DNA from 4 places in the Pseudomonas sp. Cab53 genome. Region 3 is predicted to be linked to each of the others. Evidence: predicted binding sites of a transcription regulator. Region 3 holds the regulator's gene; each other region holds the start of a gene.
The links. The regulator FliA, encoded in region 3, starts transcription of late flagellar genes. The targets are predictions, from matches to a motif close to CTAAAGTTTNNNNNNNNNNNGCCGNTAA.

Region 1 (7,792 bases), 1.4 Mb from region 3:
AGTGTCGTTCTGCGAATGGCAGGATGCCCGGTTCCTGCGGGGAGTATTGCTGCAGGAAACCACCACCGCGTACCTGGCCGTCGATACGGCCGGCGAGGTCGTGGGCGCGGTGATCGGCGGCATGCTGGGCACCCGTGGCACGATCAATCACCTGGCGGTCAGCCCGTTGCATCGCACCAAGGGCCTGGGCCAGCGCCTGGTGGAAGCGGCTTCGGCCGACATGAAGCGGGTCGGCGTGCTGCGCATGTTCCTTTTTGTCGACGATGCTAATCTGGCCGGCAAGCGTTTCTGGGCGGCCCAGGGTTTTTGCGAACCCCGGGGCGAGATCACCTTCGAGAGGGATTTATGAACAAGACTTCCAGCCAGCCGCTGGCGGTCGAACCACAAGCCTCGCGTACCTTTGCTGAAGCCAGTCCGGTGGTAGCGGGTTATTTTACGGTTTCGTTTGTGTTCGGTCTGATGGCGGTCAACGCCGGCTTACCCTTGTGGCTGCCGGTGGCGATGTGCCTGTTCGTCTACGCTGGCGCGTCGCAATTTGCCGCGTTGGCCCTGATTTCCAGCGGTGCGTCACTCACCACCATCGTGCTCACCACCTTCCTGATCAACGCCCGGCACATGCTGATGTCGGTGTACATGGCCAAGGCGTTGCGTGCGCTGGGGCTGAGCCGTTTCGAGCGCTGGTGCTACGCGGCGGGGCTGACGGACGAATCGTTCGCCTTCCACAGCGTCAAGCTGGGCAGCGGGGCGCCGGTCAGCTTGCGCTACCTGATTGGCTTCAACCTGTTTTGCCACACCTCCTGGGTGTTGGGCGGCCTGTTGGGAGCCGTGTGCGCGCAGTACGCGGCGCATCTGATCAAGTACCAGCTCGACTATGCCCTGACCGCGATGATGCTCTACGTCCTGGTCTCGCTGTGCAACACCCGTAACAAGCTGATCGCTGCCCTGGCCGCCGTGGCCTGCATGGGCGTGCTGAGCCTGCTGGGCAGTTCGCCGTTCAATGTCTTCATTGCCACGTTCGTTGGCTGCGGGGTGGGCGTATGCCTGACCAAACGTTCCTGATCCTGGTCGTGGCGCTGATGATGGCCGTGACCTTCCTGCCGCGCGCACTGCCGTTGCAGGTCAATACCGAGCACTGGCCACCGTTCATCGCCCGTGCCCTTGAGTACCTGCCGGTGGCGATCGTCGCTGCCATCAGCCTCACCCCGCTGTTGATCAAGGATCAGCAGATACAACTCGACCGCCCGGAGTTCTACGCCGCGATTCCGACGCTGTTATGTGCGTACTTCAGCCGCAACCTGTTTCTCAGTGTGGCGGTGGGCACGGCGGCGTACATCGCGCTCGGTTCGTTCCTGTAGCGTCAGGTCGACCACGTCATGCAGCGCCTGGCCAGACAACTCGGGATTGTTCACCGCCAGGCGCACCTCGAGGAAATCCTCGAAGTCCGGGAAAATCGCCAGGCCATTGCGCAGCGCCGCTTCCCGGGACACCAGCCCCAGCCCATCCAACTGGGTGATCAACGACAGGGTCAGTGTTTCACTGCAGGAGTAGACCATGCGCTGGCTCGTCCCGTATTCGCCCAGTCCCGCGTCGAGAAAGCGCAGGAAACTGTGGGAATAGGGGCATTCTTCGGCCGGACGCACCTGAAACTTGTCGCCGAGCAAGCCAAGGGAGTCGTCTTCGTCGCCACAATGGGCGCCGACCACCCGCACCTGCACGTCCGGCATGGCGATGGTCGAGAAGCTGCTCTGTTGCGCGCCGATCAGGATCGCCAGGTCAAAATCCTCGTTCTTGAGCTTGCTCAGGTTCTCCATCGACTCCGCGTAGCTGAATTCCAGTTGGTACTGGGGGAACACGGCGATCAAGCGGTCGATCATCCGCCGGTTGAATTCCGCCGGCAGGGTGGTGTTCAGCGCCACTTTCAGCGTGCGTTGCCGGGGTTTTTTCAGTGCCGCGACCTTTTCCTCCAGCTGGCGCGTGGCCACCAGTACCTGATCCATGAAGGGGGTCAGTTCCGAGCCTTGGCTGGTCAACGTCAGGCCCTTGTTCGAGCGCCGGAACAAGCGGAAGCCAAATTGCTCCTCGACCTTGTTCAACTGCGCCGCCAGGGCCTGCACCGTGAGGCACGAATGTTCGGCCGCTGCCGACAACGAGCCGGTCTGCACGATGCGCATGAGGTTGCGTAGGGTTCTGCTATCCATGAGGTAATGCCCTCTGCTTAAGTGGGCTCGCTATTGTTGTGCACTCGGCCCGGGACAGGCAGTGCCTGCGGCGATCACCGTCTACCTTGCCACGGTTGTCGCGGTTTTGCAGGGCAAGCCTGTGCCAGGCAATGGATAGAAGCTTACGCAGGATTTGGGTTTTTTGCCCGGATGATGGTGGGCGAGGCCAATAAATACGGTGGTGTGCCCTTGGCGCGACGAAACGTCCTGCGCTTGTTTCGTCGCGCTCCCAATGAGCGGGTTGATTGCTCCGATGTCCAACCCTGGGAAACCGGATGAAATGCAGCGATGGCCGCGAATGCTCAGATCTTGAACTGCTGCACCGAAGACTGCATCGACCCCGCGGCGTTGTTCAACTGATCCGCCGTTTGCGTCAGGTTGTGGATCGAACGGGTGTTTTCCCGGGACTGCTCGGCAATCGACTCCACCCGCTGGGCCATCTCGTCGCTGGCTTTGGATTGCTCGGCGATGGTCTGGGAAATCTCTTCCACCACCTCGGCGGCATGCCGGGCGCCGGTGCGGATCTCGCTGATGGACACCCCGGCCTGTTGCGCCAGGTTCACGCCCTCGTCCACGCGGCTCACGCACGCCTGCATGTTCGCCACGGCATCCCGGGCGCTGGACTGGATGCGCTCGATCATCGCCGTGATTTCCTGGGTGGATTGGGTGGTGCGCGCCGCCAGGTTACGCACTTCGTCGGCCACCACCGCAAAACCGCGCCCGGCCTCGCCGGCCCGGGCGGCTTCGATGGCGGCGTTGAGCGCCAGCAGGTTGGTCTGCTCGGCAATGCTCTTGATCACCTGGATGATGGAGTGAATGTCTTCGGATGAAGCATCCAGCGCGGTGATCTTGCTGGAAGATTGGTTCACCACCTCGGCGATCCGGCTCATGCCTTCCACCACACCCAGGATCACCTGCCCGCCACTGCTCGCCAGTTGTTCGGACTGCGCCGAAATCGTCCGCGCGCTGTCGGCATGCTGGTGAATCTGGCTGATGTTGGCCATCATCTGCTCCATGCTCGCGGCCATGCTGGTGGCGCTCAGGGCCTGTTGGTCGGCGCTGGAGACGATCTGCCGCGCCGTATCGCCCAAGGTCCGTGACGTGCCGTGCAGCTCGTCGCTCTGGTTGCGGATGGTGGCGATCATCTGCCGCAGGTTGATCTGCATCTGCTCAATCACCCCTTGCAACTGGCCGAGCTCATCCTTGCTTTGCGCGCCCATGGAGCGCTGCAAGTCCCCTTGGGAAATCGCCTGGGTGTTGAGAATGATCTTGTTCAGCGGCGTCAGCACCGCCTTCAGCAGGTTCCACGAAAGCAGCGCCAGCGCCACGCAGGTGGCCAGCAAGGTCATGATCAGCCAGTAGCCCGAAGACTGAATACTGTCATCCTGACGCTCACGCGCGTTCTGGGCCTGGTTCTCGATCAGCTCGCTGACGGCCTCGTTGCGCTCCTCCAGCACCGAAAACGCGGCGTTGAACTCCGTCCGCAACGCTTGCACATCCTGGGCACCGCCCAGCACCTTGCCGATGATCTGCTTGGCCTTATCGATGTAGGTATCGACTTGGGGTTTCAACTCGACGATCGCCTTGGCGATATCCGCGGGCAAGTTCGCCTCGGCGTTCTCGGCAATCACCTTGCGCATCCGCTGCGAATGCTCGTCAAACCCTTCCAGGACCTCCTTGGCCCCCTGCGCATCCCCCGGCGCCACCAGCAACGCGGCCAGCACATCGGCACGAATGGCGTCATGCATCATGTCCGCCTCCATGTGCTTGCGCATGGCGGAAATACTGGTCTCGTTCTCCGCCAGGGACTCGGTCATGGAGTGATGTCCCCACAAACCGATACCGCCGAGCAACAACGCAAAAGAGAGACTGACCAACCCCGAACCTATGACCTTGGTGCGGATCTTCATCGCTAACTGCTCCTGGAGCGGGGATTTCTGGGCAAGTGTAGTCGAGCGCCAGCGGGGCCTAGGGCCAGACGAGGCTGTTATTAAAGGCTATCGGCGGGAGGAATGATTAGATGAGAGGACGCTGCATTGGGGAGAGCGCGCTTGGTCAGGCGAGGCCCCAATCGGTCCGAAGCCGCCATCGAGAGTGAACATAATCTGCCTGAAGTTAAGGAATTAACTCCAACTTTTTGCACACGGCTGTAAATACTCTTAGCCAGACCAACTTCTACCCATTCCGGTATGAGGCCTATCCCCCTGGCTGGAGTGATTATGTACACCATGTTCTTGTTTGGAAACGATACCCCTGCCGACAGTAAGACCCATGTCTGGTTGATGACGATCGGTAACGTCTCCTACTTCATACCTCGTCGATGATCTCAGTCTCCGACGGTCCTCGGGCCGTCGGAGCAACTGACGCTTCTTTGCCTTTCAGGCCACGACAGCGTTTGCCGATATCCGCTCGTCGCCCCTGTCAGCCCTGACAGTGGCGAGACTGTCGCAGATACGCCCACGCTAGCTGAAACGCCTGACCCTATTCATGGAGGGGTGCAACATGGTCATCGATGGTGAAGTGTTCAGAAGCGAATACGCGAACGTGAACGGCATTCGCATGCACTACCTGATCGGCGGCAACGGTGCGAAGCCGGTGCTCCTGGTACATGGCTTTCCGGGGAGCTGGAGGAGTTGGGAGCCCTTGATGGGACGGCTACTGCGTGCGGGGTACACCCCGGTCGTTCCTGACTATCGGGGCGCTGGAGAAACAGATATTGCCGCCGCGGGCTATGACAAAAAGAACATGGCGCTGGATTTGCGCGAGCTGCTTAGATATTTGAATTTGAATCGGGTTGATATTGTCGGCCATGACATGGGATTGATCATCGCCTACGCCTACGGTGCGCTTTACCCCTCCGAAACCAAACACATGATTTTGATGGACGGATTCATCCCTGGCATTCCAGGCTGGGAGATCCCTTATAACGGCAACCCCTTAACCGGAGTTTCGAGCAAGTGGCATTTCCGCTTCTATGGCGCCACCGCTGCAAAAATGATTAAAGACAAAGAAAAAATCTACTTGGATATGTTTTTCGATGAGTTCGTCTACCCAGGCAACCATAAAGTGCCGACAGAAGTACGTGAAGCCCTGGTGAACGACTACTCTCGCTCCGGCCGCATGGACGCGGCGTTCAAGCTCTACTCAGCCTGGATAGAGCAGGACGCCAATGACAACCAGGCCTTCGCTGCAAATAAACTGACTCTCCCGGTGCTCACCATTGGCGGAGACCATTCAAGGGGCAAGACATTGTCCGAGCAGGTGCAGCACATCACTTCACGCCCCCACTCCTTGATCTTGCAAAACACCGGGCATTGGGTGCTTGAGGAGAAGATGGAAGCGACTAGCCAGGCTATTTTGGATTTTTTACAGACGTGAGGAGGCAGAGGGGAGACCGACCTCCGCCGTATACTGCACGCACCTGAATACTGGAAATGCTTCGGAGGCAGCCATTGACCCCAGAGAACAATCTGCTGGACCGTTATATCGGATGCCTACTAGGCCTGGCTTGTGGCGATGCTGTCGGCACCACCCTGGAATTTAGCGACCGCGACACCTTGAGCCCCATCACCGATATGGTCGGCGGCGGACCTTTCGCTTTGGCCCCCGGCCAATGGACAGATGACACCTCGATGGCACTTTGTCTAGCTGAGAGCCTGCTCTCGAAGAACGGCTTCGATGCCAGAGACCAGATGACGCGGTATCTCAATTGGTGGCATTGGGGTTACTGGAGTGCGACGGGGCAATGCTTCGATATCGGGACGACAGTGAGACAGGCGCTAATGACCTTTCAAGAAACTGGGGAGCCGTTCGCCGGTTCCATTGATCCGGAAACGGCCGGGAACGGTTCGATCATGCGCCTGGCGCCGGTCATCCTTTTCTACTTTCCGGACCAGAGTTCGATGGCATGGGCCACCAAGCAAAGTTCCCGCACAACCCATGGCGCCCCCGAGGCAATCGAGTCGTGTCAGTTGTTGGCAGAGGTGGTTTCCAAGGCATTGGCAGGTCATAAGAAAGACGACGTGCTTGCTCTTTCTCCGACACAGTATTGCGAACCGGCAATCAAAGAACTCGCTTCTGGCAGCTTCAAGCACAAGCACCGTGACCAGATCAGAGGAACCGGGTACTGCATTGCCTCGCTCGAGGCCGCACTTTGGTGCTTCTGGTCCACTGACTCCTTTGAGGCAGCAGTGCTGCAAGCCGCCAACCTGGGTGACGATGCCGACACCACCGCTGCAATCGTTGGTCAGATAGCCGGTGCGTTCTATTCGAAACAGGGTATTCCATCTCGATGGCTTGAAAAGTTGCATCAGGTTTCGGACATTGAAGACATCGCCATCGCGCTGTTCAAGTCAGCCCGGTCCCGAATCACGGAAAGCCCGGACAGTCGTAACGAGTGAGCTTCAGTACGAAAAGTGGATATTGCCACCAACGACGAGCAGTCGAATGCTGAAAATCTCGGCTCCGTGGCGAGGGAGCTTGCTCCCGCTTCAGAACGATGTGCCAGACTAGAACCTGCTATTCAGTTCAGACGCCCCGAAAATCGCTCTTCAGGAAGTCCCACAGCGACAATAGCTTCGGCTTTCATCAGCGTGCCATCCGAATCTGTTGGCTTGACCAGCCCTATCCTTGCGCTAGTGCTGTAAAGCGTTTCATAACGAGGGCCTGCAAACACCGGGCAAGTGGTTTGTACGCAGGGGGACTCTATTACGCGGTCAACTTTGCCGTCAGGCGCGTAGCGCACCACTCTGCTGCCGCCCCATTCCGCATTCCAGAGAAAACCCTGCGCATCAATGCAAGAACCGTCTGGAGCTCCCTTGCCATCGACCAATCCCATCAGCAGCACGTCTTCGTCTGCCGTGAGGGCAAATGAGCCTAGAGACTCGGGCAACGACCAGCGCTGCACTTCACCGCTTGCCGGGGCCAGGGCACGCAACTCGCAGCCGGGAATATCTGTTCAGAACAGGCGCTCGGTTCTTTCACACCATACGGGGCACTCGCCAAGAAGACTGGTGGTGTCGGTTAGGGCTTTAAACATGTTGGTGTCCTACGAAACAGGATGGGTGTAAACAAAGCAGTCAGTTGGATAAAGGCGCTGACCACCAATCACCGAACAGGGCAATGGCCAGGCCTGCGAGCATCACTATTGCCCCAGCCAACTTGACGAGAGACACCGGCTTTTCCAATGCCCCCATCAATCCGAAGTGATCGATAACCAATGACGAAATGATCTGCCCAGCGATAGCGAGGCCAAGCAGTGCCGACAGACCGATTTTGGGCGCAAGCACCACATAGCTGAGCAACGCACCGGCACCTAGCAGACCGCCCAGCAGGCTCCACAAGGGCTGGGTAGGGATTGCCGCGAGTGAGGCCGCTATCCCACCACGCATCAATGAAAAGATGCCCAGGCAGACCGCGCCAGCAGTGAAAGAGAAAAGCGCCGCCGCTACGGAGTCGCCCCCCACACCTTTAGCGAGCTGACCATTCAGCGTGGTCTGCAGGGTGATGCCAAGACCTGCTGCAATGGCCAGCAGGTAGTAGGTTACGTTCATCTCGAGCCTCCTTACTTGGCT
Region 2 (7,792 bases), 1.0 Mb from region 3:
GAACGTCACGCTGGCGCTCAAGCGTGCGGTGCGCGGCTCACCGACATTCACTTGCAACTGGCTGCCCGTGGAAGACGGGTAGTACTGCTTGTCGAACAGGTTGTCGACGTTCAGTTGCAGCGAGGTTTTGTAACCCAGCACCGGCGCCTCCCAACGCACGAAGGCATCGGCCACGGTGTAGCTGCTCAGCCAGAAGTCGTTGGCATTGTTGGCCGCACGCTCACCCACGTAGCGAGCACCGCCACCGGCGTGCCAGGCACCGAACTCGGCGGGAACGTTCAGGTGATGGGTCAGGTACAGGCTGGCGGTGTGTTTCGGTGCGTCGGCCAGGCGATGGCCTTCGTCGTCCGGGTCATCGAGGATTTCCGTGTGGGTATAGGCGTAGGTGCCGATCAGGTCCCAGCGCTCGGACAGGCGTCCGGTAATGTCCAGCTCCAGGCCTTGGGAACCGACTTTACCGGCGGCTTCCGCCAGGGTCACCCCATTGACCGTGGAAGACGTCACGACGTTCTTCTTGACGATGTCGAACAGCGCCAGGTTGATGTTCAAGCCAGGCAACGGATCGTACTTGGCCCCCACTTCGTAGCTGCGGCCCTCCTCCGGATCGAAGGTGTTGCCGGCGTCGTCCACGGTGTCATTCGGCTTGAACGAGCGGCTGTAGTTACCGTACAGCGACAACGCGTCGGTGGCTTTGTAGACCAGGCCCAGGAACGGTACGAAGGCATCGCCGTTGTCGTCGCGGTTCACTTTGTAGCTACTGCCGCGCCCTTGGTCACCGTACTGGTCGTAGTGCTGGTAGCGTCCCCCCAGGACCAGGATCCAGCGGTCATCGAGGTGCCAGTTGTCCTTCAAGTACACGGAACTGGAGGTCAGCTCGTTGCTCAGATCGCTCTGGGCGGCGCTGACCAGGCTAGGCTCCGGCAAATTGCCATAGACCGGAGCGGTGATGTCGAAACCGGCGCGGACCGCATTGCGATAGGTCTTGCCGCGAAACTGGTTGGAGACCTGGTTATCGACACCGACCAGCAAGTCATGCGCCTGACCGAACAGTTCCTGGTTGCCGATGAAATCCCAGCTCGCGTAACGGGTTTCATCGTCGTAGTGGGCACCGTTTGCTGCCCGGCGCAACGTATTGCCCGTCAGTGAGTTGGGCTGCGCAATCGAAAGACTGTATCGATCATTGTTCCAACCGTAGGTCACGCGAGTCTTCCACGCCTCGCTCAGTTCATACTCGAAACGGGCCGTCGCCGTTTCGCGAATCCCCACGCTCTTGGCCCAGCGCTCGTCGAGGCGCTTGTCGTAGTCGATGTCGACCGGGTGCCCGTTGCGAAACATCGTCCCACGGTCAAACGGGTTGGAATATTCGTTGTACTCATAGCTCAGGTTCAACGAAGCCCGTTCACCGGTCCAGGCCAGGGAGGGCGCGACCAGCGTGCTTTCATTCACACCGTAGTTGCGCCAGTAATCTTCATGACCACGCTCGGCAATCAGCCGATACGCCAACCCGGTATCGCCCACGGGCCCGGTGGTGTCCAGGCCCATGGTGCCGCCGCCTTCGCTGTAGGCAGAGCCGCTCAGGGTGGTGCTCTGGGTGTACTCGGGTTGCTTGCTGATGACATTGATCAGCCCACCGGGCTCCAACGCACCGTACAACATCGAGGCCGGGCCCTTGAGCACTTCGACCCGTTCGGTGGTGGCGCTGAAGTTGTGCCCCAGGTTCGAACGCACGCCGTCGCGCAGGATCGAGCCGTCGTCGTTGGTGCCGAAACCGCGCTTGACCAGCGAGTCCCGCGAGCCGCCCAGGGTATTGCCCTGGCTGACGCCGCTGACGAACTTCATCGCATCGCCCAGCGAACGCACCTGGTAATCGTCCAGCGTCTGCTGGGTCACCACGTTGATCGACTGCGCTTCTTCCTTGATCGGTACGTCGCTCTTGCTGGCCGTGCTGGCTTGCGACGCCGTGTAGCCTTCGTCCTGGAGGATACGACTGCCCTGGATGGCCGTGGCCGGCAGTTCGAGCGCGTCCTGCGCCCACAGTGGGGTGGCGATGAAGCAGCAGGATACGGCGGGTAGTACACAATGGATGAAGACGTTGCGTTTCGCGGAAGGGGTGGAACGATTCAAAGCGCTGCACTCACGGGAGGAATGTTAATGAGAGCGACTATACTTTGAGAATCATTCCCAGTAAATACAAATAGGAGTCAGTTTGCGTGGGAAAGCCCGGGCTTGAAACCCTGGAACACGGGTGAGTGAACGTCTTCGCGAGCAGGCTCGCTCCCACAGTGGTTTGACGGACGGGCTTGCCGTGATATCAAAACGCCCTAATCCGCTAAAGCTTTGGCCCTTGCGGTCGAATGTATTCCATTGAGAGATTTTTTTGCCCAGGAGCAGCGGCATGCAGACGTTAAAGGCCTTGTACGAGTCTATCGAGATGCAGTTTTTCGATACGCTCACGAAAAAATTGTCGAGCCTTTTCCTGCTGGTGATGGTCAGTGCGCTGCTGTACTGGGTGGCCTTGAGCGCCCGTGCCGACATCCTGCTGCAATTGCGCAATGCTCAACTGGACCCGGCGTTGCTGGGGCAGATTGAAGGCCGGCTCGACAGCCTCAGCCATGCCCTGCTCTTCGGCGCCGTCCTGACCCTGGGCATGATCAGTTTCATGGTCTGGTACTTTCGTCACCTGATCGTGCGCCCCGTCACCGCCATGACCAAGGCCCTGGAGGAAATCGCCAACGGTGAAGGCGACCTCTCCAAGGACCTGCCCCTGGTGACCCACGACGAGATCCGCGTGCTGGCCGGCACCTGCAACCGTTTCCTGGCCAAGCAGCGGGAGATCATCAGCAACGTCCAGGCGCTGACCGTGCACATTGCCGTGGAATCGGCGCGCTCGTTGAAGAACATCAGCGACTCCAGCGACAGCGCCACTCACCAGGCCCGGTTCGCCAAGGAAGTGATGGACCAGAGCAACACCGCCGTGGGCCGCATCGAAGAGGTGTCGCGCCAGACCCAGGGCATTTCCAGCACCACCGCGCAGAACCTGAGCATGGCCCGTGACTCCTACGCCGAGCTGCTGGAAGTGACCGGCAACATCAGTGAGATCTCGGCCAGCCTCGGCGAGTTCGCCACGTTGGTGAGCGCGTTGAACCAACGCTCTTCGAGCATCAAGTCCATCGTCGGGTTGATCCAGCAGATCTCGGCCCAGACCAACCTGCTGGCCCTCAACGCCGCCATCGAAGCCGCCCGGGCCGGCGAAAGTGGTCGGGGCTTTGCGGTGGTGGCCGATGAAGTGCGCACCTTGGCACAGAATGTCAGCCGGGCCACCGACGACATCTCGCGCAACATCGACGCGATGCTGGAGGAAGTCAGCTCCACCCACGAGCAGACCACCCAGATCAGCCACAGCGCCCGGGAAACCCAGAAGGTGGTGGAACGGGCCTCCGGCCACTTCGAAAGCATGATCGGCGACTTCGAATCCACCAATGGCAAGCTGGCTGACATTGCCGAGCATATCCAGCAGTTCGCCGACAGCAACACCGGCATCAACGACCGGGTGACCCAGATCCATGCCGACAGCCAGTCGATCGACCAGCGCATGCAGCAGTCGGCGACGGCCACCCGCGACCTGTCCGGCGTTGCCGAAAAGGTCCAGGCGCTGCTGGGCCGGTTCGTGCTGGGCCACGGCAAGCTGGACGCCGCCATCACCCGCGCCAGCGAATGCCGCGATACGCTCCAGGTACGCCTGGAGGCGCTGCATCGCGAGGGCCTGAACCTGTTCGACCAGAGTTACCAATTGGTCCCCGGCACCGATCCCAAGCAATACATGACCTGCTACACCGAGCGCTTCGCCCAGGTCTGCCAGGAGGAATGCGACAAGCTCACCCGTAGCACGCCGGGGGGCAAGGTGTCCTTCATCGTCGACACCAAGGGGTATTGCCCGGTGAACAACAGCTGGGTCTCCAAGCCCCCCACCGGTGACCGTGCCGTGGACCTGCCCGTGTGCCGCAACAAGCGCATCTTCAACGACCCGATCGGCCTGCGCGCGGCGGGCAACGTCCAGCGTTTCCTGCTCCAGACCTACCTGCGCGATACCGGTGAAATCATGACCGAGATCGACGTCCCCTTCTTCTTCGGCGGCCGCCATTGGGGCAACCTGCGGGTAGGGTTCGATGCAGCGGTGTTGTTGGCGGAGTGAGAGTGATCGCCCTGCGACAGGAGTAAGGCCGCAGCCACTTCATCGCTGAGCGGCCGTCTTCGCGGGCAAGCCCGCTCCCACACAAGAGATCTGTGGCGCACCCACCTCTTGAGTCCACCAAAAAACACTGTGGGAGCGGGCTTGCCCGCGAAGGCGGTGGCTCAGTCAACCTCTCATCGACTGACCCACTGCATTCGCGAGCAAGCCCGCTCCCACACAGGGAATCTGTGACGGACACACATCTTGTGCCCCACCAAATAACTCTGTGGGAACGGGCTTGCCCGCGAAAGCGGTGGGTCAGCCAACCTCTTCATCGACTGACCCACTGCATTCGCGAGCAAGCCCGCTCCCACAGGGGGTACCTCAGGGCTGCCGGGTCAGCAGCACTTGGGCCCGGCCTTGCCGCCGTAACGGGCTTCCTGGCGTTCGCGGAAGAACGTCTCGTAGTCCATCAGCGGCTTGTCCGGATGCTGGGTCTGCATGTGCTCGACGTAGTTGTCGTAGTCGGGCATGCCGACCATCAGGCGGGCGGCCTGACCGAGGTATTTACCCAGGCGACTCAAGTCATTGAACATCGTTGCAATCCTCGTTTCAGGCGTCCGGCAGCGGTTGGAAAGGCGCTTCCTTGTCCGTGCGTTCCTTCGTGCCCCAGGCGGCGATGCCGACCTTGAGCGCGTAGAACAGGATGCTGAAGACCACGAACAGGAACAGTGCCGTCAACGTCGCGTTGGTGTAGGCATTGAACACCACGTGCTGCATCTGCTCGATGCTCTTGGCCGGGGCCAGGACTTGCCCGGCGGCCAGCGCCTCGTTGTATTTGCGCGCCAGGGCCAGGAAGCCGATCGCCGGGTTGGCGTCGAACAGCTTGATCAGGCCCGCGGTGGTGGTGCAGATCAGCAGCCAGGTCGCCGGCAGCAGCGTGACCCAGACGTAGCGCTGGCGCTTCATCTTGATCAGCACCACGGTGGCGAGCATCAGCGCGATACCGGCCAGCATCTGGTTGGAGATGCCGAACAGCGGCCACAAGGTGTTGATGCCGCCCAGCGGATCGATCACGCCCTGATACAGCAGGTAACCCCACAGCGCCACGCAACCGGCGGTGGCGATCAGGTTGGCGGTCCAGGATTCGGTGCGCTTGAGGGCCGGCACGAACGAGCCCAGCAGGTCCTGCAGCATGAAGCGCCCGGCACGGGTGCCGGCGTCCACCGCGGTGAGGATGAACAGCGCTTCGAACAGAATCGCGAAGTGGTACCAGAACGCCATGGTGTTCTCACCCGGCAGCACCGAGTGCAGGATCTGCGCGATGCCCACCGCCAGGGTCGGCGCGCCGCCGGCACGGGCCAGGATGGTGGTCTCGCCGATGTCCTTGGCCACGGCCTGCAGGGCGTCCGGAGTGATGGCGAAGCCCCAACTGCTGACGGTCTGCGCCACGGCCACCACGTCGCCGCCGACGATGGCCGCCGGGCTGTTCATGGCAAAGTACACGCCCGGCTCGATCACCGACGCGGCAACCATCGCCATGATCGCCACGAAGGACTCCATGAGCATGCCGCCGTAGCCGATGTAGCGGGCGTTGGTTTCGTTATCCAGCAGCTTGGGCGTGGTGCCCGAGGAAATCAGCGCGTGGAAACCCGAGACCGCGCCACAGGCGATGGTGATGAACAGGAACGGGAACAGACCGCCCTTCCACACCGGGCCCAGGCCATTGGTGAACTGGGTCAGCGCCGGCATTTTCAGCTCGGGCATGGTGACCAGGATGCCGATCGCCAGGGCGACGATGGTGCCGATCTTGAGGAAAGTCGACAGGTAGTCCCGCGGTGCCAGGATCAGCCACACCGGCAGCACGGCGGCGACAAAGCCGTAGCCGATCAGCATCCAGGTGATCTGGATCCCGGTGAAGGTGAAGGCCTTGGCCCAGACTGGGTCGGCGGCGATCTGCCCGCCGAGCCAGATCGACCCCAGCAGCAACAGCACGCCGATCAGCGAGATTTCGCCGATGCGGCCCGGGCGGATGTAGCGCATGTAAAGGCCCATGAACATCGCGATCGGGATGGTCGCCATCACCGTGAAGATCCCCCACGGGCTCTCGGCCAGGGCCTTGACCACGATCAGCGCCAGCACCGCGAGGATGATGATCATGATCAGGAAGCAGCCGAACAGCGCGATGGTGCCGGGAATGCGGCCCATTTCCTCGCGGACCATGTCCCCCAGGGAGCGCCCGTTGCGGCGGGTGGACAGGAACAGGACCATGAAGTCCTGCACGGCCCCGGCCAGCACCACGCCGGCGATCAGCCAGAGCGTGCCGGGCAGGTAGCCCATCTGCGCGGCCAGCACTGGCCCGACCAGCGGCCCCGCGCCGGCAATGGCGGCGAAGTGGTGACCGAAGAGGATGTGCTTGTTGGTCGGGACGAAGTCCAGGCCATCGTTGTTGAGCACGGCAGGCGTGGCCCGGCGCGCATCGAGTTGCATCACGTTGTTGGCGATGAAGAGGCTGTAGTAGCGGTAGGCGACCAGGTAGATGGCCACGGCTGCGACGACGATCCAGAGGGCGTTGATGGCTTCGCCGCGGCGCAAGGCCACGACACTCAACGCACAGGCTCCCAGAACAGCCACGGCAAACCAGGCGAGGTGTTTAACCAGACGGGTTGTCATTGCGTGTCTCCTGCCGAGGTCCAGTGGACTGCGGCGATTGTTTTTATAATGTGCCCCGCTATTCGGAGCCGGCCCAATATCCCCGTAGGCCGTCAATAAATAAATCCGTAGTACTACGTAGACCGCCCCTGTGGGAGCGGGCTTGCTCGCGAAGGCGGTGTGTCAGTTAAAGCAGATGTCGCTGATCCACCGCATTCGCGAGCAAGCCCGCTCCCACAATGTCGCTGAGTGCCTACGGATTCGATGTCCAGCGCAGGTTACCTCTCCTATTCGGGGGAAGGTTTGGCATATGATGCCGAGCATCCACCTCCCCTCGTCAGGCCCTGACAGGAGTCCAGATGCTGCTCAAACACAAAATCGTCGCCCTCGGAATCCTGCCGCTGGTCCTGGCGATCGCTGTTATCTGCGCCCTGGTGATCTCGCTCAACCGCCAGTTGGGCGACCAACAGGCACAGCTCATCGAAGACAGCATCCTGGCCAGCAAGCGCGCCGAGCTGAAAAACTACGTGGAAATGGCACAAAGCCTGATCGCCCCGTTGTACAACGACGGCCAGGGCGACGAACGTGCACAGCAGCAAGTGCTGGAAGAACTGCGCAAGCTGAGCTTCGGCATCAACGGTTATTTCTTCGTGTACGACCGCCAGGGCCGCAGCCTCATGCACGCGCGCCAGTCGGAGTTGGTGGGGCGAGACCTGTGGGACATGAAGGACCCTCATGGCCTGCCGGTGATCCAGGCGCTGCTCAAGAGCGCCCAGTCCGGCGAGGGCTTCCAGCGTTATGCCTGGAACAAGCCCTCCTCCGGCCAGGTCACTGAAAAACTGGCCTACGTGGTCATGCTGGACCGCTGGGGATGGATGCTCGGCACCGGGATCTACCTCGAAGACGTCGAGCGCGCCACCCAGCAGGCTCGCGCCGAAGTCGCCCAAGGCATCCACACCACCATGCAGG
Region 3 (7,792 bases):
CTGGACTACAAATTGTCGGCGCTGGCCCCGCGTGTTCCGAACATGGAACTCGAGGACGAGCTGCGCAAGACCCAATCGCGCATCGCCAGTGCCCAGGCCGAACTGAGCCTGCGCAGCAGCGAAGGCGAGGCCGCGCCAGGCACCAATCGTCAATTGTTCGCCGGTCAGCCACTGACCGCCGGCCTGCCGCTGACTGCCGCTGAACCGCTGATCGAGCCTACCCAGGCCGAGCCGCGTCGGCCGGCGCCAGCGCCCGCCGCGCCAGCCCGTGGGGTCGACCCGCGTGCCCTGGACTCGATGCGCTTTGAACTCAACAGCCTGCGCGAACTGATGGAAGTCCAGCTCGGCTCCCTGGCCTGGAACCAGTTGCAAGGCAGCCGTCCGGCCCAGGCCAACCTGTGGCGTCGCCTGCAACGCATCGGTCTGTCCGGTCCGTTGTCCCGCGACCTGCTGGCACTGATCAATGGGATCGAAGAGCCTCGCCAGGCTTGGCGCATGCTGTTGGCACACCTGGCGCGTATGATCGCCACGCCGGACGTCGAGCCACTGGAAGAGGGCGGGGTGATTGCCATGGTCGGTCCTGCCGGCATGGGCAAGACCACCACCCTGGCCAAGCTCGCCGCCCGTTATGTACTCAAGTACGGTGCCCAGAGCATTGCGCTGGTGAGCATGGACAGCTTCCGCATCGGAGCCCAGGAGCAACTCAAGACCCTGGGCCGTATCCTCAATGTGTCGGTGACCCACGTGGACCCGGGCCAGTCCCTGGCCCAGGCGCTGGAGCCTTTGCTGCGCAAGCGCGTCGTGCTGATCGATACCGCCGGCCTGCAAGCCAGCGATCCGGCCCTGCGCCTGCAGCTCGAGAGCCTGGCCGGGCGCGGTATCAAGTCAAAAAATTATCTCGTGTTGGCAACCACCAGCCAGAAACAGGTTCTAACCGCCGCATACCACAGCTACAAGCGCTGCGGGCTGGCCGGCTGCATCCTGACTAAGCTGGACGAAACGGCAAGCCTGGGCGAGGTGTTGAGCCTGGCGATCGGTCATGAACTGCCGGTGGCCTACCTGACCGACGGGCCGCGGATCCCGGATGATCTGCATCTGCCGCGCCGTCATCAACTGGTCAGTCGTGCCGTGAGTGTGCAAATGCAGGAAGAACCCAGCGAAGAAGCCATGGCTGACATGTTCGCTGATATCTACCACAGCCCATCCAAACAGGTCGGCTGAGGTTATCATGAGTATTTTTTGTACCTACATCGATGGTCTGCCATGCATTGTTCCGTGTGAACGCGCAGCCAGTAATGTGGCCTCCGTCTAAGTAAGACAAGGTAAAGAACGAACATGGGCAGCATGCATCCCGTACAGGTGATCGCGGTGACCGGCGGCAAAGGTGGCGTCGGGAAGACTAACGTGTCAGTGAACTTGTCCCTGGCTCTGGCAGAGCTTGGCCGACGGGTCATGCTGCTGGACGCCGACCTGGGCCTGGCGAACGTCGACGTGTTGCTGGGGCTAACCCCAAAGCGCACGCTGGCGGACGTGATCGAAGGCCGCTGTGAACTGCGCGACGTACTGTTGCAAGGGCCTGGCGGGATTCGCATCGTGCCGGCCGCCTCCGGCACCCAGAGCATGGTTCACCTGACCCCGGCCCAGCACGCGGGCCTGATCCAGGCGTTCAGCGACATCGGCGACAACCTCGATGTGCTGGTAATCGACACCGCGGCCGGCATCGGTGACTCGGTCGTCAGTTTCGTGCGGGCCGCCCAGGAAGTGCTGCTGGTGGTCTGCGATGAACCGACTTCCATCACCGACGCCTATGCCCTGATCAAGCTGCTGAACCGCGACTACGGCATGAACCGCTTCCGCGTCCTGGCCAACATGGCGCAGAGCCCGCAGGAGGGACGCAATCTGTTCGCCAAGCTGACCAAGGTCACGGATCGCTTCCTGGATGTCGCCCTACAATACGTCGGCGCCGTGCCCTACGACGAAAGTGTCCGCAAGGCCGTCCAGAAGCAACGTGCCGTCTATGAAGCTTTTCCACGTTCCAAATGTGCGCTGGCGTTCAAGGCAATCGCCCAGAAGGTCGATAGCTGGCCGCTGCCGGCCAACCCGCGCGGGCATCTGGAATTTTTCGTCGAGCGTCTCGTGCAACAAACAGCAGGGCCCGTGCTATGACAGCCAGCAGTTACAACCACCTCTACAAGAAATCGGCACGGGACGCCCAGTACGAGTTGATCGAGCGTTACGCGCCCCTGGTCAAGCGTATCGCCTATCACTTGCTGGCGCGGCTGCCGGCCAGTGTCCAGGTCGAGGACCTGATCCAGGCCGGCATGATCGGCCTGCTCGAAGTGTCGAACAAATACGACGCGAGCAAGGGCGCCAGTTTCGAGACCTACGCCGGTATCCGTATCCGCGGCGCGATGCTCGATGAGGTCCGCAAGGGCGATTGGGCACCGCGTTCGGTGCACCGCAACACCCGCATGGTGAGCGATGCGATCCGTGCGATTGAAGCTAAAACCGGGCGTGACGCTAAAGATCACGAGGTTGCGGCCGAACTCCAGTTGAGTCTCGATGATTATTACGGGATTTTGAACGATACCTTGGGCAGCCGCCTGTTCAGTTTCGACGACCTGTTGCAGGACGGCGAGCATGAAGGGCTGCACGAGGATGGCGCGAGTGCTCACATGGAGCCATCGCGTGACCTGGAAGATGAACGCTTCCAGAGCGCGCTGGCCGAAGCGATTGCCAATTTGCCGGAGCGTGAGCGACTGGTCTTGGCGCTGTACTACGACGAAGAGCTGAACCTCAAGGAAATCGGTGAGGTCCTGGGGGTCAGCGAATCGCGGGTCAGCCAGTTACACAGCCAGTGCGCAGCCCGTTTGCGGGGGCGTTTGGGGGAATGGCGAGCGCGCTGATACGCAGTGCGGGGGCGCTGCGAACGAGGCTGGCAGGTACTGCACGGTCTCACCCGTTGTGCTGCGCGCTGTTGTCGAGCGTTGTGCCGGATTGATTGAAATGGCGCGTTCAGGTGCTGGACGCGTTTAAGACTGCTTGGAGGTCGAATTGGACAAGAACATGAAAATCCTCATCGTTGATGACTTCTCAACGATGCGGCGGATCATTAAAAACCTGTTGCGTGACCTTGGGTTCACCAACACGGCCGAAGCAGATGACGGGACCACTGCGCTCCCGATGTTGCACAGTGGCAACTTCGATTTTCTGGTCACCGACTGGAACATGCCCGGCATGACCGGCATCGACCTGCTGCGCCAGGTGCGCGCTGATGAAAAACTCAAGCACCTTCCCGTGCTGATGGTCACCGCCGAAGCCAAGCGCGAGCAGATCATCGAAGCGGCCCAGGCCGGTGTGAACGGCTACGTGGTCAAACCCTTCACGGCCCAGGCGTTGAAAGAGAAGATCGAAAAAATCTTCGAACGCATCGGCTAACGGCGCCCCGGGGGGAGCTATGGATAACGAATCTTCAATGGGCGATTTCGAATCGACCCTGAAAAAACATGCCCGTGAACTGGTCGAAAGCCTCGAAAAAGGCCGTTTTGGCGATGCGGTTCAAATGATCCATGAGCTCAACCAGACCCGTGACCGTGGTCTGTATCTGGAAGTGGGCAAGCTCACGCGTGAATTGCACAGCGCGATTGTCAATTTCCAGATCGACCCGCGCATGCCGCAGGCCGAGGAAGTCTCGCAGATCACCGACGCCACCGAGCGCCTGGGGTATGTGGTCAAGCTGACCGAAGCGGCGGCCAACCGCACCATGGATTTGGTGGAGAGCGCCACGCCGCTGGTCAATGGCCTGAGCGAGGAAGCCCAGGCCTTGAGCACCGACTGGGGTCGGTTCATGCGTCGCGAGGTGGGGGCCGAGGAGTTTCGCGAGTTGGCCCGCCGGGTCGACGGTTTCCTGACGCGCAGCAGCAGCGAAAACCGCGCCGTCGCCAGCAACCTCAACGACATCTTGTTGGCCCAGGACTATCAGGACCTGACCGGCCAGGTGATCAAGCGCGTGACCCAACTGGTTACCGAAGTGGAAAGCAATTTGCTCAAGCTGGTGTTGATGGCCAGCCAAGTCGACCGCTTTGCGGGCATCGAACACGACCGTGAAGCGATGCTTGCTGAAAAAGATCCACAAAAACATCTCTCTCAGGGTGAAGGTCCGCAAATTCATGCCGATAAAAGAGAAGACGTTGTGTCCGGTCAGGACGATGTGGACGATTTGCTGTCCAGCCTTGGATTTTAGCCTGTTTTAGGAGCACCCCATTAATGAGCTTCGGCGCCGATGAAGAGATCCTTCAGGATTTCCTGGTTGAGGCTGGCGAGATTCTTGAGCAACTGTCCGAGCAATTGGTCGAGCTGGAAAGCCGGCCGGATGATGCGGATCTGCTCAACGCAATTTTTCGCGGTTTCCACACTGTAAAAGGAGGCGCCGGCTTCCTCCAGCTCAACGAGCTGGTGGAGTGCTGTCACATTGCCGAAAACGTGTTCGACATCCTGCGCAAGGGTGAGCGTCGCGTTGATTCGGAGCTGATGGACGTGGTGCTTGAAGCGCTGGATGCGGTCAACAGCATGTTCAGCGAAGTGCGCGAGCGCTCGCCGATTACCCCTGCCACGCCTGAGCTGCTCGCTGCGCTGTCGCGCCTGGCCGAGCCTCAGTCGGCGGATGAAACCGCTGCCGTGGCCGAGCCGGTCATTGAAGAACCGGCCGTCGAGGAACCCGTCGCCGAGGAATCGGGCGACATCACCGATAACGAATTCGAACAACTGCTGGACTCCCTGAGCGCCGCCAAGGCCCAGGCCGAGGCGCCGGCGGCTCCGGCTGCCGCACCGGCGGGCGATGCCGCTGCCAGCGATGAAATCACCGACGCCGAGTTCGAGTCGTTGCTCGACCAGTTGCATGGCAAGGGCCAGTTCGCCGTCGATGCCGTCGCGCCTGCGGCGGCCCCGGCCGCCCCGAAAGCGGCGGGCGACAACTCGGACATCACCGACGACGAATTCGAAGCCTTGCTCGATCAGTTGCATGGCAAGGGTACCTTTGCCGTCGACGCCCTGGATTCGGCCATCGCTTCGGCGCCAAGCCCGGCGCAACCTGCCGCCGCTGCGGCCGGCAGCGACCTGATCAGCGACCACGAATTCGAGTCGCTGCTGGACGAGTTGCACGGCAAAGGCAAATTCACCGAAGTCGGCACGGCTTCCGCTACGGGGGCTGGCGCTGCGACGGCTGCACCGGTGGCCAAGGCCGCGCCGAAACCGGCTGCCAAGGCGCCGGAGCCAAAGGCCGAGACACCTGCGCCCGCGGCCAAGCCAGCCGCTGCGGCCGCGCCAGCACCGGCTCGTGCCGCGTCGGCGCCGCCAGCGGAAAAACCAGCCAGCGAAGCCGAGACCACCGTTCGGGTCGACACCGCACGCCTGGACGAGATCATGAACATGGTCGGCGAACTGGTGCTGGTGCGTAACCGCCTGGTGCGCCTGGGCCTCAACAGCCAGGACGAAGCCATGTCCAAGGCCGTGTCGAACCTCGACGTGGTCACGGCCGACCTGCAGACCGCGGTCATGAAGACCCGGATGCAGCCGATCAAGAAAGTCTTCGGGCGCTTCCCGCGCCTGGTTCGCGACCTGGCGCGACAGCTCAAGAAAGAAATCAACCTGGAACTGGTGGGTGAAGAAACCGACCTCGACAAGAACCTTGTCGAGGCCCTGGCCGACCCGCTGGTTCACTTGGTGCGCAACGCGGTCGACCACGGTATCGAGTCGCCGCAGGAGCGAGAAGAAGCGGGCAAGGTCCGCAGTGGCAGGGTGATCCTGGCCGCCGAGCAGGAGGGCGACCACATCCTGTTGTCGATCTCCGACGACGGCAAGGGCATGGACCCGAACGTGTTGCGCTCCATCGCGGTGAAACGCGGCGTGATGGACAAGGATGCCGCCGACCGCCTCAGCGACACCGAGTGCTACAACCTGATCTTTGCCCCGGGCTTCTCCACCAAGACCGAGATCTCCGACGTGTCGGGCCGTGGCGTGGGCATGGACGTGGTGAAAACCAAGATTTCCCAGCTCAACGGTTCGATCAATATCTACTCGACCAAGGGCCAGGGCTCGAAGATCGTCATCAAGGTCCCGTTGACCCTGGCGATCATGCCGACCCTGATGGTGATGCTGGGCAACCAGGCGTTCGCCTTCCCGCTGGTGAACGTCAACGAAATCTTCCACCTCGACCTGTCGCGCACCAACGTGGTGGACGGCCAGGAAGTGGTGATCGTACGGGACAAGGCATTGCCGCTGTTCTACCTCAAGCGCTGGCTGGTCAGTTCGGCGGCGCACGAGGAGCAGGGCGAAGGCCACGTGGTGATCCTTTCGGTGGGCACCCAGCGGATCGGCTTCGTCGTCGATCAGTTGGTGGGCCAGGAAGAAGTGGTCATCAAGCCGTTGGGCAAGATGCTCCAGGGCACCCCGGGCATGTCCGGCGCCACCATCACCGGCGACGGCCGTATCGCACTGATTCTCGATGTGCCCAGCATGCTCAAGCGCTACGCCGCCCGGCGTATTTGATTCTGGAGGAGGGCGGTCCATGGCCGCGCCTCGTCTAACGGAGTGTTTATGGTAGTTAAAGTCCTGGTGGTGGACGATTCGGGTTTTTTTCGCCGCCGCGTCTCGGAAATTCTTTCGGCTGATACGAGTATCCAGGTTGTCGGTACGGCAACCAACGGCAAAGAGGCGATCGATCAGGCCCTGGCACTCAAGCCGGATGTGATCACCATGGACTACGAGATGCCGATGATGGATGGCATCACGGCCGTGCGCCACATCATGCAGCGCTGCCCGACTCCGGTATTGATGTTCTCGTCCCTGACCCACGAAGGCGCCCGGGTGACCCTCGATGCGCTGGACGCCGGGGCCGTGGATTTCCTGCCGAAAAACTTCGAAGACATCTCGCGCAACCCCGACAAGGTCCGGCAGTTGCTGTGCGAGAAGGTCCACAGCATTTCGCGCAGCAACCGCCGCGTCGGTGGCTACAGCGCCCCGGCACCGGCCGCTGTCGCCGCGCCAAGCCCTGCGCCGACGCCAAGCGCTTCGAGCAGCTTCAACCCGCCACCGGTGCGCAGTGCACCGGCACCGGCCCCCACTCGTTCGGCCCCGGCCAGCGCCTCTTCGGCGGCGCCCAAGCGCAAAGCCTACAAGCTGGTCGCGATCGGTACGTCTACGGGCGGCCCGGTGGCGCTGCAACGGGTCCTGACCCAATTGCCGGCCAATTTCCCGGCCCCCATCGTGCTGATCCAGCACATGCCCGCGGCGTTCACCAAGGCCTTCGCGGAGCGCCTGGACAAGCTGTGCAACATCAGCGTCAAGGAAGCCGAGGATGGTGACATCCTGCGTCCAGGCCTGGCGTTGCTGGCGCCGGGTGGCAAACAGATGATGGTCGACGGGCGTGGCGCGGTGAAAATCCTGCCGGGCGACGAGCGGCTGAACTACAAGCCGTGCGTGGACATTACCTTCGGTTCGGCGGCCAAGTCCTACGGTGACAAAGTTCTGGCGGTGGTGCTCACCGGCATGGGCGCCGACGGGCGCGAGGGCGCACGCCTGCTCAAACAGGGCGGCAGTGCGATCTGGGCCCAGGACGAAGCCAGTTGCGTGATCTACGGCATGCCGATGGCCATCGTGAAAGCCGATCTCGCCGACGCGGTGTACAGCCTGGATGACATAGGTCGACACCTGGTCGAGGCATGCCTGTAATGGATGTGCTCAGCCTGATCGGCATCATCATGGCGTTCGTCGCCATCATCGGTGGCAACTACCT
Region 4 (7,792 bases), 630 kb from region 3:
CACGCTGCCCTCGGTGACGCAAGCGGTGGCCAGGCCAATGGAGCCCGTGATCGCCAGCGCCCGATGGCAGTTGTGTGGCATGAAGTAGCGCACCTGGACGGTGCCGCCCGCCTTGGCCGGCGAGACCAGCACCGGCTTGGGGATGACCTTGTCACTGACATCACCCAGACCCATCGCCAGACCCGCTTGCAGGCGCAGGGACTCCAGGCGGCGCAGGAACTCCTTGTCGGCATCCAGTTCTGCCGGGCTTTCGTCGCCGCGCTTACCCAATTGGCCCGCTTCGACAATCATCATCGGCATGGCCATGTCGATGCAGGTCACGGGGATACCGTCGATCACGTCCTGTTTGTTTCCGGTCGGGAACAACTTACCGGTCTTGCTGCCCGCCGCATCGAGGAACGTCAGCTGCACCGGCGCAGCCGTGCCAGGGACGCCGTCGATGGCGGTGTCGCCTTCGTAGCTGACTTTCCCGCCGGGGGTCAGCACTTCGGCGTTCACGAACGTGCCGGTGTTGAGGTTGCGAATGCGCACTTGGGTACGCTCCTGAGACGCCTTCACCAACCCCTGCTCCACAGCAAACGGGCCGACGGCGCACAGCATGTTGCCGCAGTTGGGCGCCGTGTCGACCCGCCGCTGGGAGACCATCACCTGGACGAACAGGTAATCGACATCGGCGTCAGGGTGAAGCGAGGGGCTGACGATGGCGACCTTGCTGGTTTGCGGGCTGCCACCGCCGATACCGTCGATCTCCAGCTCGTGGCCGGAGCCCATCAGATTGAGCAGCAGCTCGTCACGTTCTTCGATCGCCACGGGCAGATCCCAGGCAAGGAACACCGGGCCCTTGGAGGTACCACCGCGCATCAGCACACAGGGAATTCGTTGCATAACACAGACTCTTGTTGATCAATCGGAGCAATTGATGTCTTGATTGCAAGAGTCGCAGCCTTTAAAAATTGTTTCCAATGCAAATATCAGCGCCATTATTTCATTTCATGCATGACTACTGGCGATTCTCCCACGCGCGAACAAGTTCTTTTCAGCGGGACAAAACGATGCAATATGAACTCAACGACATTCGTTCTTTCGTAAAAATCGCCGAACTGGGAAGCTTTCATGAAGCCGCCGATGCGTTGCACCTGTCCCAGCCGGCGTTAAGCCGCCGGATGAAAAAACTCGAGGAAGGATTGGGCACCGCCCTGCTCGACCGCACCACAAGACGGGTCAGCCTCACCAGCGTGGGCCGGGACTTTTTGCCCAAGGCCCGGCGCTTGCTGGATGATTTCGACGACTCGATCCTCAACATCCGCGAACTCGCCGAGCGGCAGAGTGGCCGGGTTACCCTCGCCTGCATCCCGACCGCGGCCTTCTACTTCCTGCCCTCGGTCATCCGTCTCTACAACGAACGCTATCCGCAGATCCGCATCCGCCTGCTGGATCTCAGCGCCAACGAAGGGCTGGAGGCGGTCCTGCGGGGCGAAGCCGATTTCGGCATCAACATGATGAGCGGCCAGCACCCCGACATAGAGTTCGTGCCATTGGTCAACGAGCCCTTTGTCCTGGCGTGCCGCCGCGATCATGAATTGGCCAAGCGCAGCGCGGTGACCTGGTCGGAACTGAGTCATTACCGCCTTATCGGTGTCGGTCGCCTCAGCGGCAACCGGATGCTGCTGGACCACGCGCTATCGGGCTTGAGCTGGCGCCCGCAGTGGTTCTATGAGGTCCAGCACCTGTCGACATCGCTGGGCCTGGTGGAGGCCGGGCTCGGCGTCTCGGCCATGCCGAGCCTGGCGATGCCGGCCGAGGATCACCCCACGCTGGTCAGTGTCCCGCTGATCGAACCGGTGGTGAACCGGTCGCTGGGGCTGGTGTATCGACGGGGAGCATCGCTGTCACCGGCGGCGGAAAAATTCGTCTCGATCCTGCTCGAACAATGGGAACGATGATCCTGCCTCTGTGGGTTATGGGGTGGTGCTCAGGCGCATCGATCCGTTGTCCTCCAGGAGAACGCCCAGCCCGCGATAGTCGCGGATCTGCCCGTGGACAGTGTCCATCGGGTGCGTATGGGTCGCCGTCACCACCATCACGTTCGCTCCCGCCGCCTCGCCCGCGCGAATGCCGGCCTCGGCGTCCTCGAACACCAGGCACTCCCCTGGCTTCACCTGGAGCCGTTCTGCGGCCAGTCGGTAGCAGGTGGGGTCGGGCTTGCCATCGCTTACGTCTTCGGCGGTGACCATCACCGCCGGACGCGGTATCCCGGCCGCTTCCATGCGGCGCAAGGCCAACGCCATGGGCGCCGAAGTGACGATTGCCCATTGCGCCGGCGGCAGGCTTTGCAGGAACGCCAGCGCACCGGGCACGGGCACCACGCCCTCGACGTCCTCGATTTCCTCCCGGGTGATCTGCTCGGCCTCGGCCGCCGCGTCCACGCCCGGCAGGTGCTGGCGGGCGATGGTGTCGACGGCGCGCACCCCATGGATCGTCGGCAGGAACGTGGCCACGTCCACACCGTGACGTTGGGCCCAGCGGGTCCAGATCCGCTCGGCGGCGGCAATAGAATTGAGCAGCGTGCCATCCATGTCGAAAAGGAATGCGCGGTAGGCCGTGGATGAGTGCTGTACAGACATGGGAATCCTTGGGTTATCAAACTGCAAAAAAAAGCGCCGCCCTTGTGGGGGCCTTGGGTTGCCTGGGCTATACCAGCCGCTCGATTCGCTGATGCTGCCAGACCCGCTTGTAGTACACCGTTTGCAGCAACAGCATGCTCAGGTAAGCCACCGGAAATGCCATCCATACGCCTTGCAGGCCGAAGTGTGCGTCCAGCAGGTAAGCCACCGGCACCTCCACCCCGACGATGCAGAAGATCGAGATCGCCACGGGCACCAGCACCGTGCCGCTGGCGCGCATGATGCCGCCGACCACCGCCTGGAAGCCGAACACCAGCAAACTCCAAAGCATGATGTGCAACAGGTGTTCGGCCTGGACCCGCGCCGCCGGATCGGTGATGAACAACCCCAGCAGCCAATGGGACAACAGATACCCCAGCACCACCAGCCCGCCGGTGAGCCAGACGTTGACCAGCAGCCCCGTGCGCAGGATCGGCCCAAGCCGCTCCAGCCGACCGGCGCCGATGGCCTGGGCGCCCAGGATCGTCGCGGTGATGGCGATCGACAGCGCCGGGAACTGCACGTAATTGACGATCTGCGTCACCGCGCCATACGCCGCCGTGGCCTGGGAACCGTGGCGATTGACCAGCGCCAGGATCACCAGCTCCGACACCGAGATCACCACCATCTGCAACCCGGTGGGCAAACCGATGCCCAACACTTTGCCGAGGATCTCGCGGTCCAGGCGCATTGCCGCGAACAACGCGCGATCCGGCGCCAAAGGGTGCTCACGGCGGTTCAGGCGCCAGGCCAGCATGACCATGGCCGAGGCCGTGCCCACCAGGCCCGCCAGGGCCGCACTCTGGATGCCCATCTGTGGCAACCCCAGCCAACCGCGGATCAACGCCGGGGTCAACAGCAGGCCGACGCCAGTGGACACCAGCAACGCCAACAGTGGCGACAGCGTATCGCTCACGCCGCGCAGTAACTGGGTGAACAGCACGAACACCAGCAGGATCGGCAACAGCCACATCATCACCCGGGCATAGGAAACGGCATCGTCCAGCACATCCGCCGGAGTCCCCAACCCCTGTAACGCCTGGCGCGCGAAAACACTGCCAAGCACCGCCGCCACCAGCCCGATGATCGCCCCCAGCAGCAGTGTCGAACCGGCCACCGCCTTGACCGTTCCGGTTTCGCCAGCGCCATAGGCCTGCCCGATCAGCACCCCTGCCCCCGCACCCAGGCCAATCACCAGCGCAATGAAGAAAAACACGATGGGGAACATCCCCGACACCGCCGCCAGGGACTGGGTGCCCAGCATCTGGCCGATGTAGATGCTGTTGAACGTGCCGGACATCGATTGCAGGAAGTTGGACAGGACCATGGGGGCCAGGAACAGCAGGTAGGTTTTCCAGAGGGGCGGGGTTGGCAGCATGGGAACTCATGAGGGCAGGTTCAAAATCCAATGCCAGGTAATTTAGCGCAATCGGCACTTGTGGCGAGGGGATTTATCCCCGTTGGGTTGCGAAGCGACCCTGACAAGCTGAAATCAATACATCTCTCGTACCGAGTCGTCAGGTGTGGGGCCGCTTCGCAGCCCATCGGGGATAAATCCCCTCGCCACAGGGGATCGCGTGCACAAATGGCTTCGTCGGTCCGACTCGACAATTGGGAGACAGCGTCTAGTCTGAGATAGCACAGTGCCACGCGCTGCGTAGGTCATTGCCTACAGCGGTCGGAATCGGACGACTGGTCTTCAAGTCTGACCAGGGGTCGCAGATAACCAGTTATTCGCCAATAACCTGTAGCAACACTGTTCAAGGACCGAACCATGACGTCGTATTCACACGGTCATTCCTTTACCTCTATCCAACCACGCCTGCTCTGGAACCCCGTGCTCGTGGCCGCCGTCGCAAGCATCGGCGTGCTGCTGCTCAATGGCCTGAGCGGGCAGAACATTGCGTTGAGCGCGGTGATCCTGGCCTTGGGTATTGCCGCGGGCGTGTGGGGCGCGCGGACGCAGCGCCGGCAGTTCGACCGTGCATTCGCCGCGGCCACTGCCCAGCATGAACGGCACGCCAGCGAGCAGCGCTCCCACCACTCCAACACGCAACTCAACGAAGTGGTCCTGGGCGCCATGCCGATCTGGGCCAAGCAAGTGGAGAGCTCCCGGCAGCAGACCGAAACCGCGATCGTCTCGCTGACCAGCCGCTTCACCGGTATCTCCTCCCGCCTGGAAGACACCGTGCAAGCCTCGCAGCAAGCCGCCGGCGAACTGGCCGGCAGTGGCAGCGGCGGTGCCGTGCAGGTGCTCGCCCAAAGTGAAAGCGAGCTGGTCCAGCTCATCGACATCTTGAGAACAGCCCAGACCAGCCGCGATGAAACCCTGGCCCAGGTGCGCAACCTGACCGCCTACACTGGCGAGCTGCGGACCATGGCCGCCGACGTCGCGGCGATTGCCGCCCAGACCAACCTGCTGGCCCTCAACGCCGCCATCGAAGCCGCCCGTGCCGGTGAAGCCGGGCGTGGTTTTGCGGTGGTGGCCGACGCCGTGCGCAGCCTGTCGAGCAAGTCCAGCGAGACCGGCCAGCAGATGTCGGCCAAGGTCGACATCATCAACACCGCCATTACCCAACTGGTCCAGGCCGCCTCCAGCGGCGCAGACCAGGACAGTCATTCGGTCAGCGCCTCCGAGCAAAGCATCCAGCGCGTGCTGGAGCGCTTCAAGAGCGTGACCGGGCGCCTGGCCGATTCGGCCGAGCTGCTGCAACAGGAAAGCTTCGGGATCCGCGACGAACTCACCGAAGTGCTGGTCAGCCTGCAATTCCAGGATCGGGTCAGCCAGATCCTCAGCCACGTGCGCGACAACATCGAAGACCTGCATGTGCACTTGCAGCAGGCCAGCCAGTCGCCCGACCAAGCCGTCGCCATCGATGCCCGCCAATGGCTGGCGCGCATGGAAACCACTTATGCCACCGACGAGCAACGCCGCAACCACCACGGCGACTCGAGCGTGCAGCAAGCTTCACAGGAAATAACCTTCTTCTAGGAGAGCCGTTCATGGCTAAAAGTGTATTGGTTGTCGACGACTCGGCGAGCGTTCGGCAGGTTGTCGGCATCGCGTTGAAAAGTGCCGGCTACGACGTGATCGAGGCCAGCGATGGCAAGGACGCGCTGGGCAAGCTGACCGGTCAGAAAGTCCACCTGATCATCAGCGACGTGAACATGCCGAACATGGACGGCATCACCTTCGTCAAGGAGGTCAAGAAGCTGGCCAGCTACAAGTTCACGCCGATCATCATGCTGACCACCGAGTCCCAGGAATCGAAGAAGCAGGAAGGCCAGGCGGCCGGGGCCAAGGCCTGGGTGGTCAAGCCGTTCCAACCGGCGCAGATGCTGGCGGCGGTGTCCAAACTGATTCTGCCCTGAGGGCCGGAGGCTGCAATGCCGTTGTTGTACGAAACCGTCGATGACACCGCGCAGGTGCAGATCGACGGTGAGCTGACGATCTACACCGCCGCCGACCTGTCCGCACAGTGGCTGCCCCACCTGGGGGCCACGCCGCGCATGGAGGTGGATCTGTCACAGGTCACTGAAATGGACGGCGCCGGTCTGCAACTGCTGCTGATGGTGCTGCGCGAGGCGCCCAAGGCCGGCACCCACCTGACCCTCACCGGTCGCAGCAAAGCCGTCACCGAAACACTCGAGCTGTGCAACCTGCCGGCCTAGGCCCCTGCATTGCGGCCCGACACGACAAAGGATATGAGCGTGAGCATCAATCTCGATCAGGCACAACAGACCTTCATCGTCGAGGCACGGGAACAGTTGCAGGCGATGGAAGAGTCGTTGCTGCAACTGGAAACCAACCCGGGCGACGATGACGCCATCGGCGCGATCTTTCGCGCAGCCCACACCATCAAGGGCTCGGCCGGGCTGTTTGGCCTGGAACCGATCGTCAGCTTCACCCACATCGTCGAAGACGTGCTCGATCGCCTGCGCAATGGCAGCGTCGAGGTGGACACCGGCCTGATCGCCGTGTTGCTCAAGTCCAGCGATCACATGCTGGAGCTGATCAACGTGGTGGCCAACCAGGGCGGGACACTGACGCCCCCAGCGTTGAAACGCGAGATGGAGCTGTGCCAGGTGCTGCAGGAATACCAGGCGCCTCCCTCCACCGACACACCCACGGCAGCCAGCAGCAGCGCCGCGCACGCCCCCGGCGAACTGCGCCTCTGGCACATTTCCCTGCGCTTCGGCCAGGAGGTATTTCGCAATGGCATGGACCCGCTGTCGTTCCTGCGTTATCTGCAAACCCTCGGTGAAGTCGTCGAGATCAGCACCCTGACGGACGCCCTGCCCGCCATCGAAGCCTGGGACGCCGAATCCTGCTACCTGGGCTTCGACATCGAATTCAGCTCGGCGGCCAGCCATCAGGCGATCAACGAAGTCTTCGATTTTGTCCGCGAAGATTGCGTCATCGAAATCATCGCCCTTGAAGATGCCGCGCCTGCGGCGAATACCGGCCTGGTCACGACCCAGCCGGAACAGCCCGAGGAAAACACCGCGCTGGTCACCACCGGCGAGCTGTTGCCGGACCAGCGCAAGACCCCGCGGACGGCCTCCCGGGTCGCCCTCGACAAACAACCGACGACAACCGACAACAAGGCCAAGGACGGCGCCTATGTGCGGGTCAACGCCGACAAGCTGGACGAGTTGATCAACCTGGTGGGCGAACTGGTCATCGCCAGCGCCGGCGCAAGCCTGCTGGCGCGCACCTGCCATAACGCACCGTTGCAGGAATCCACCTCCAGCGTGTCCGCCCTGGTGGAGGAGATCCTCGACGGTGCCCTGCGCCTGCGCATGATCCCCATTGGCGAGACCTTCAACCGCTTCCGCCGGGTGGTGCGCGACGTCAGCCAGGAACTGGGCAAGGACATCGACCTGATCATCAACGGCGCCGAAACCGAGCTGGACAAGACCGTGGTGGAAAAGATCGGCGACCCGCTCATGCACCTGTTGCGCAACGCCATGGACCACGGCATCGAAACCGCCGAGGCGCGGTTGGCGGCCGGCAAGCCGGCCAAGGGGCACTTGCACCTCAACGCCTACCACGACTCGGGCAACATCGTGCTGGAAATCGCCGACGACGGTGCAGGCCTGAACCGCGACCGAATCCTGGAAAAAGC

Region 1: the regulator FliA is predicted to act here: its motif matches at 4,217-4,244, upstream of KI241_RS01365 (methyl-accepting chemotaxis protein).
Region 2: the regulator FliA is predicted to act here: its motif matches at 2,330-2,357, upstream of KI241_RS12035 (methyl-accepting chemotaxis protein).
Region 4: the regulator FliA is predicted to act here: its motif matches at 4,362-4,389, upstream of KI241_RS10445 (methyl-accepting chemotaxis protein).

What each region holds. Positions count from the first base shown of each region.
Region 1 is NZ_AP021902.1:318,764-326,555, forward strand. It holds gene KI241_RS01345 (GNAT family N-acetyltransferase) at 1-349, shown strand, start outside; gene KI241_RS01350 (AzlC family ABC transporter permease) at 346-1,059, shown strand; gene KI241_RS01355 (AzlD domain-containing protein) at 1,038-1,355, shown strand; gene KI241_RS01360 (LysR family transcriptional regulator) at 1,272-2,198, opposite strand; gene KI241_RS01365 (methyl-accepting chemotaxis protein) at 2,522-4,129, opposite strand; gene KI241_RS01370 (alpha/beta hydrolase) at 4,722-5,597, shown strand; gene KI241_RS01375 (ADP-ribosylglycohydrolase family protein) at 5,672-6,619, shown strand; gene KI241_RS01380 (SMP-30/gluconolactonase/LRE family protein) at 6,742-7,155, opposite strand; gene KI241_RS01385 (DMT family transporter) at 7,298-7,771, opposite strand; gene KI241_RS01390 (amidohydrolase family protein) at 7,783-7,792, opposite strand, start outside.
Region 2 is NZ_AP021902.1:2,743,851-2,751,642, reverse strand. It holds gene KI241_RS12040 (TonB-dependent siderophore receptor) at 1-2,124, opposite strand, end outside; gene KI241_RS12035 (methyl-accepting chemotaxis protein) at 2,396-4,192, shown strand; gene KI241_RS12030 (YbdD/YjiX family protein) at 4,570-4,767, opposite strand; gene KI241_RS12025 (carbon starvation CstA family protein) at 4,784-6,844, opposite strand; gene KI241_RS12020 (cache domain-containing protein) at 7,183-7,792, shown strand, end outside.
Region 3 is NZ_AP021902.1:1,723,846-1,731,637, forward strand. It holds gene flhF (flagellar biosynthesis protein FlhF) at 1-1,221, shown strand, start outside; gene fleN (flagellar synthesis regulator FleN) at 1,336-2,166, shown strand; gene fliA (RNA polymerase sigma factor FliA) at 2,163-2,906, shown strand; gene KI241_RS07525 (chemotaxis response regulator CheY) at 3,067-3,438, shown strand; gene KI241_RS07530 (protein phosphatase CheZ) at 3,458-4,243, shown strand; gene KI241_RS07535 (chemotaxis protein CheA) at 4,267-6,546, shown strand; gene KI241_RS07540 (chemotaxis response regulator protein-glutamate methylesterase) at 6,595-7,728, shown strand; gene KI241_RS07545 (flagellar motor protein) at 7,728-7,792, shown strand, end outside.
Region 4 is NZ_AP021902.1:2,355,495-2,363,286, reverse strand. It holds gene KI241_RS10465 (4-oxalomesaconate tautomerase) at 1-885, opposite strand, end outside; gene KI241_RS10460 (LysR family transcriptional regulator) at 1,053-1,943, shown strand; gene KI241_RS10455 (HAD family hydrolase) at 1,959-2,624, opposite strand; gene KI241_RS10450 (MATE family efflux transporter) at 2,692-4,041, opposite strand; gene KI241_RS10445 (methyl-accepting chemotaxis protein) at 4,438-5,655, shown strand; gene KI241_RS10440 (response regulator) at 5,667-6,035, shown strand; gene KI241_RS10435 (STAS domain-containing protein) at 6,051-6,335, shown strand; gene KI241_RS10430 (chemotaxis protein CheA) at 6,375-7,792, shown strand, end outside.